3 regions of the Allobosea sp. RAF48 genome follow, and region 1 is predicted to be linked to each of the others. Evidence: predicted binding sites of a transcription regulator. Region 1 holds the regulator's gene; each other region holds the start of a gene.
The links. The regulator HrcA, encoded in region 1, represses chaperone genes, less so after heat shock. The targets are predictions, from matches to a motif close to GTTAGCACTCNCNNNNNGNGAGTGCTAAC.
Positions count from the first base shown of each region.

Region 2: the regulator HrcA is predicted to act here: its motif matches at 1,386-1,414, upstream of groES (co-chaperone GroES).
Region 3: the regulator HrcA is predicted to act here: its motif matches at 1,018-1,046, upstream of groES (co-chaperone GroES).

Region 1 covers NZ_JBFRDZ010000007.1:75,500-77,762, reverse strand. The annotation lists gene AB4Z10_RS14920 (DUF3297 family protein) at 54-308, opposite strand; gene hrcA (heat-inducible transcriptional repressor HrcA) at 523-1,608, opposite strand; gene rph (ribonuclease PH) at 1,751-2,263, shown strand, end outside.
Region 2 covers NZ_JBFRDZ010000001.1:434,413-436,675, forward strand. The annotation lists gene AB4Z10_RS02115 (DMT family transporter) at 1-233, shown strand, start outside; gene AB4Z10_RS02120 (PaaI family thioesterase) at 220-702, opposite strand; gene AB4Z10_RS02125 (MarR family winged helix-turn-helix transcriptional regulator) at 782-1,249, opposite strand; gene groES (co-chaperone GroES) at 1,478-1,765, shown strand; gene groL (chaperonin GroEL) at 1,814-2,263, shown strand, end outside.
Region 3 covers NZ_JBFRDZ010000003.1:515,278-517,540, forward strand. The annotation lists gene groL (chaperonin GroEL) at 1-669, opposite strand, end outside; gene groES (co-chaperone GroES) at 701-988, opposite strand; gene AB4Z10_RS08730 (RrF2 family transcriptional regulator) at 1,586-2,035, shown strand; gene AB4Z10_RS08735 (flavin reductase family protein) at 2,126-2,263, shown strand, end outside.

The DNA.
Region 1 (2,263 bases):
TGCACCGGCCACTGCCCGGCGCCTCGTTTCCGCAGCCCTGCAGAAGGCCGCGATCAGCCTTCGGCCTGAGCCTCGCCGCGGATATAGGGCTCGACAGGGCCCTTCAGCGTGATCGTCATCGGGCGGCCGAAGCGATCCTTGGCGTTGCCGGCCGCGACCTTCACCCAGCCTTCGGAGACGCAATATTCCTCGACATTGGTCTTCTCGACGCCCTTGAAACGGATGCCGATGTCGCGCGCCAGCACCTCGGCGTCGTAAAACGGGCTGTCCGGGTTGACGGAGAGGCGGTCGGGAAGCTGGTCTGACATGGGCTTTGGCTCTTGTGGATTCGGGGGCGCTTTCGCGCGGAGATAGCCTCATCCGCGACGGAAGCCAAATTCTTCAAGATGGAAACGCGTCGTCATCCCGGGCGAGCGGCGAAACCGCGCCGATCCGGAAGCCCTGGCGGCGTTCCGGTTTTCTTCGATGGCTTGCGGGCCACGCCCGGAACAACGGCGTACTTCCTCAGACAGATGCTGCGCGTCAGCGTTCGCCGTCGAGCAGGCTGCCGACCACCTTGGCGGTGTAGTCGACCATCGGGACGATGCGGGCATAGTTCAGACGCGTCGGGCCGATGATGCCGACGACGCCGACGATGCGCTGCTCGGCATCGCGGAAGGGGGCCGCCACCATCGAGGAGCCCGACATCGAGAACAGCTTGTTCTCCGAGCCGATGAAGATGCGCACGCCGTCGCCATCCTCCGCTCGCGACAGAAGATCGATCACGTCGGTCTGGGTCTCGAGATCGCCGAAGAGCAGGCGGATGCGCTCGAGGTCCTCCTGCGCCTTCAGGTCCTCGAGCAGGTTCGCCTGGCCGCGGACGATCAGGTGCCGGTCGCTGCTCGGGCCCGACGAAGTGGCGATGCCGTTCTCGACCAGCCGGGCGGTCAGCGCATCGAGCTCGCGCTCCATCTGCGTGCGCTGGGTCGCGATCTCGCCGCGCAATTCGGCGAGCGTCTTGCCGATGATACGCGCGTTGAGGAAGTTCGCGGCCTCGCTCAGCGCCGAAGCCGGCAGGCCGGGCGGCAGCGCCAGCAGGCGGTTCTCGACCGTGCCGTCCTCCGCGACGAGCACGACCAGCGCACGGGCGGGATCGAGCCGGACGAACTCGATGTGCTTGAGCCTTGGATCAGCCTTGGTGGTGACGACGACACCAGCGCCGCGCGACAGGCCGGAGAGCAGCGCCGAGGCCTCGGTCAGCGTCTGGTCGAGGCTGCGGTTGGTTGCGGCAGCCCTGATCTGTGCCTCGATGCGCTTGCGCTCGTCGGAGGTGAGGTTGCCGACCTCCATCATCGCATCGACGAAGAAGCGCAGGCCTCGTTCCGTAGGAAGGCGCCCCGCAGAGGTGTGCGGCGCGTAGATCAGCCCGGCCAGCTCCAGATCGGTCATGACGTTGCGCACCGTCGCCGGCGAGAGCGACATCGGCAGCAGGCGCGCGATGTTGCGCGAGCCGACAGGCTCGCCGGTCGTCAGAAAGCCGTCGACGATCTGGCGGAATATCTCGCGCGAGCGCTGATCGGTCTCGACCAGGCTGCTTATCGTCTCGGGGCGGGGCGTGTGGGCGCTCATGAACCTTTACGGGCGAACCGTTCCTCTGTCCTATTGTCGTCACGCGATGCGCATGGATCAAGGGGTAGAAAGCCCCCCTGCCTTGCCGTACCGGGCGGGAGAGCCTAAAAGCCGCCACTTCTCCGCAAGACAGGATCATTTCATGCGACCCTCCAAACGCGCCGCCGACGAGATGCGCAAGGTCACGCTCGAACGCGGCGTGGTGCGCTATGCCGAGGGCTCCTGCATGGTGACGTTCGGCGAGACCAAGGTGCTCTGCGCCGCCACCGTCGAGGAAAAGGGCCCGCCGTGGCTGCGCGGCACCGGCAAGGGCTGGGTCACCGCCGAGTATTCGATGCTGCCGCGCGCAACGCATGAGCGCACGCGCCGCGAGGTTACCTCCGGCAAACCCTCTGGCCGCACGCAGGAGATCCAGCGACTGGTCGGGCGCTCGCTTCGCGCCGTCGTCGACCTGACCGCGATCGGCGAGCGCCAGATCGTCGTCGACTGCGACGTGCTGCAGGCCGATGGCGGCACCCGGACGGCGTCGATCACCGGCGCCTGGGTGGCGCTGCACGACGCGTTGAAATGGATGGAAGGCCGCGGGCTCCTCAAGGGCACCAACCCGCTGAAGGACCATGTCGCCGCCGTCTCCTGCGGCATCGTCGCCGGCCAG
Region 2 (2,263 bases), on a different contig from region 1:
TGGCGGATCTGGCGATCTATCTCTTCGCGGGAGCGCTTGGCGTCGCGGGTCATCTCACGCTCACCTCGGCCTATGCCATGGCGGCCGCGTCCCGGCTGGCGGCAATCGAGTACACCGCTCTGATCTGGGCCAGCCTGCTCGGCTTCTTCCTCTTCGGTGAGATGCCGCTCTATACGACCTATCTCGGTGCGCTGCTGATCGTGGCCGGCGCCGGGGCGGTCAGCCGGCGCTAGGCTTGGCGGGAAACACCAGGCAGGTTTCGGTGCCGTGCGCGAGCAGCTTGCCACGTTCGTCGCGCAGATTGCCTTCCGTCGTGATGACGGAGCCGCCGCGATGGATCAGCTTGCCTTCGCAGCGCACCGTGCCCGAGTCCGGCATGACCGGCCGGACATAGTTCAGCTTCATCTCGAGCGTGGTGTAGCCCTCGCCCGGCTTGAGCGTTGAATGGGCGGCGCAGGCCATGGCGGAGTCGAGGATCGTGGCGGTCCAGCCGCCATGAATCGTGCCGAGCGGATTGAAGAAGCGGGGTGACGGGCGCCCGACGAAGACGACGCGCCCTTCATCCGCCTCCACCAGATCGAAATCCATGGTCCCGGCGAAAGGCGGAGCCGGGTGAGCGCCGTCGATGATGCCCCGCAGGAAGCTCAAGCCGTCGCCCGCGACCAGCACCTCGCGGGACACCACTCCAAACGTCCGATCCATGGCGCCCTCTCAAATCGTGTATCTGCACGTTAGAGAGAGGACGGCTGGCTCGTCAACCGGAGTTGATTGGACACCGCGTTCACAGAACGTCCCGCGCCGCGCGGCGCAGCGCCCTCAGCCCGTCGCGGGTCTCGCGCCAGCGCTCCTCGCCGAAGCCGCCTTCGATCCTGTCCTGCGCCGCCCGCCAGTACGGAATGGCGGCCTCGATCGCAGCCCTGCCCTTCTGCGTCACCGCATAGACCGCGGCTCGGCCCCGGCACTCGACCGGCTCGACCATGCCCTCAGCAGCGAGAAGCTGGAGATTGCGGGTCAGCGAAGTTCGCTCCAGCGCGAAACGCTCGGCCAGCTCGGTGATCGACTTCCATTGCCCGGTGCTCAGCGCCGAAAGCAGGACAAACTGGGTGATCTTGAGGCCGCTCGGCCGCATCGCCTCGTCATAGGCACGGGTGACGGCCCGGGCCGTCATCCGGACGTGTAGCGCCACGCAGGAACGCGCGATGTCGTCGAGGCGCGGATCGGGCGCGGGCGGGGGCGCGAGTGTCGTCATTCAGCCATCTTAGCGTGTTCTAGCGCGTGCGGCAGCCGAAAGGCTAAGGGCTGCGATGCCGCACCCGGCGGCGTTCACTTTGTTGTCGCAGGCTTCCTTGACTCTCCGGGACCCCGAGCCTATCTCCCGGCCATCTGTTAGCACTCTCCTTCGTTGACTGCTAACAGCCTCCCCCGGGAGCCATTCAGCGGCGCCCGAACCGAATAAGACCGAGAGGAAGACAGAACCATGAAGTTCCGTCCTTTGCATGACCGCGTCGTGGTCCGCCGCCTGGATGGCGAAGAGAAGACCAAGGGTGGCATCATCATTCCCGAGACCGCCAAGGAAAAGCCCCAGGAGGGCGAGGTCATCGCCGTCGGTCCCGGCGCGCGTGACGAAGCCGGCAAGCTCGTTGCCCTCGATGTCAAGAAGGGCGACCGCGTCCTGTTCGGCAAGTGGTCGGGCACCGAAGTCAAGATCGATGGCCAGGATCTCCTGATCATGAAGGAATCCGACATCATGGGCGTCGTCGGCTGATAGCCGCCTGACCGCTCTCTTCCGTTTCCATTTCAAGGAGTAGCTCTCATGGCTGCCAAAGACGTCAAGTTCTCCTCCGACGCCCGCGACAAGATGCTGCGCGGCGTGGACATCCTCGCCAACGCCGTGAAGGTCACGCTCGGTCCGAAGGGCCGCAACGTCGTGATCGAGAAGTCGTTCGGCGCTCCGCGCATCACCAAGGACGGCGTCACCGTCGCCAAGGAGATCGAGCTCGCCGACAAGTTCGAGAACATGGGCGCCCAGATGGTTCGCGAAGTCGCGTCCCGTCAGAACGACCATGCCGGCGACGGCACCACGACCGCCACGGTCCTGGCCCAGGCGATCGTCCGCGAGGGCGCCAAGTCGGTTGCGGCCGGCATGAACCCGATGGACCTGAAGCGCGGCATCGACCTGGCCGTCGAGGCCATCGTCGCCGACCTCAAGAAGAACTCGAAGAAGGTCACCTCGAACGCGGAAGTCGCGCAGGTCGGCACGATC
Region 3 (2,263 bases), on a different contig from region 1:
ATGGATGAGGATGTAGGGGTCGTCGAACTCGACGAGCAGCTTCTCGGCATTGGTCACGAAATAGGGCGAGAGATAGCCCCGGTCGAACTGCAACCCCTCGACGACATCGAGCTCCGTCTCGAGGCTCTTCGCCTCCTCGACCGTGATCACGCCCTCCTTGCCGACACGCTGCACAGCTTCGGAAATGATTGCGCCAATCGAGGCGTCGCCATTGGCCGAGATCGTGCCGACCTGCGCGATATCATCGGCTTTGCCGACCTTGGTGGCGCGCTTCTCCAGATCCTTGACCGCTTCGATCACGGCAAGGTCGATGCCGCGCTTCAGATCCTGCGGGTTGAAGCCGGCGGCCACGGCCTTCGAACCCTCGCGGACGATCGATTGGGCAAGCACGGTCGCGGTGGTGGTGCCGTCGCCGGCCAGATCGTTCGTCTTCGAAGCGACTTCGCGCAGCAGCTGCGCGCCGAGATTCTCGAACCTGTCGGCGAGCTCGATCTCCTTGGCGACGCTCACACCATCCTTGGTAATGCGGGGCGCGCCGAAAGACTTCTCGATCACGACGTTGCGGCCCTTCGGACCCAGCGTGACCTTGACAGCATTGGCGAGGATATCGACACCGCGCAGGAGGCGCTCGCGCGCATCGGCGGAAAACTTCACATCTTTGGCAGCCATGCTGCTCTCCTTGGAACTGAATTGCGCAGCGTCAGCCGATGACGCCCAGGATGTCGGATTCCTTGGCGATCAGGAGGTCCCGGCCGTCGATCTTGACTTCGGTGCCAGACCACTTGCCGAACAGGACACGATCGCCCTTCTTGACGTCGAGCGGCACGAGCTTGCCGCTCTCATCGCGGGCGCCGGGACCGACGGCGACGACCTCGCCCTCCCGAGGCTTTTCCTTCGCGGTATCGGGAATGATGATACCGCCCTTCGTCTTCTCCTCGCCGTCTAGGCGGTGGATCACGACACGGTCGTGAAGCGGCCGAAATGCCATTGCGATCTCCATGGGCAAGCGTGAAGCCTCTTGGCACTCGCCTTTCGAGAGTGCCAACAGCTCATTGTTGCGGCCGATCTCTGATCGAGGTCAATATTAGACCATTAATTCAGTAGATTTTTATCTTGCCGCAATCCAACTCGAAAGGCTTGAAACGTCGCAGTATCCGCAGAGGGAAATTCTTGCGCGACACCGGCAGCAAACCACGCCGGTGAAGCGTGGCGACACAAGCCCGGGGTACTCCTTCGCTGTGCCGGTCAGGCCCGTGGAGTTTCCGAAACGTTGAAGGGCTCATGGATGTCGTTGCAACGTTTCGGTCTCGGCTGACGGAATTCCGGCGATGCTCCGGCAACCGGTCGACATGTCGTGCGGGCACGACCCTACTTTCAGCCCAGAACGCACGCCATGCACGCCGAAACGGAGTTGTTCACCCACTGGCGCAAGCGAAGGCTGACCGTCGCACATGATCGCGGCGGGCCCAGCCCATGAGAAAGCGACAGAATAAATCTTCTTCGTTTTCCGCTCGAAGAACGCGATCTTGCGCGTAGCCGCAATGTTGATAGATAGAATATACTTCTCTCTGGGCGGGGCATGCCTATGCTGACCAACAAGGGCAAATACGGCCTCAAGGCCATGGTGCATCTTGCCAAGCTGGAAGCCGGTGAGACGACTCAGGTCGCCGATATCGCGCAGAAGAACAACATCCCGAAGAAGTTCCTCGACGCGATCCTGCTCGACCTGCGCAATGCCGGCATGCTGCGCAGCAAGAAGGGTCCGGGCGGCGGCTATGCTCTGGCCAAGCCGGCACGAGCAATCATGGTCGGCGCCGTGGTTCGCGCTCTAGAAGGGCCAATCGCGCCGCTTTCCTGCGCCAGCCGCTCCTCCTTCAGAGCCTGCAGCGATTGCGGCGACATCGACGTCTGCCCGGTGCGCTCCGTGATGAGCCAGGTTCGGGACGCGATGGCGAGCGTCGTCGACAACACGACCATCGCAGACCTCGTCCGCCGTTCTCGCGGCGAGCAGCCGGGCGACGCGAGCGCAGCCTGATATTGTCTACTCAGTCGATAGACAAATTTAGAAACCTGCCCTAGTACGGTTTTGCGGCCGACCCGCCGCAGCGTTCGTATGGGTGATCGCATGAACCGCCAGGTGGCTCCACTCGCGGCCAATGACATCGAGGCCGATGCCTTCAAGACGGTGATGCGTAACGTGGCCGGTGCGGTGAGTATCGTGACCGCCTCCCATCACGGCACGCGCGCGGGCCTGACAGCAACC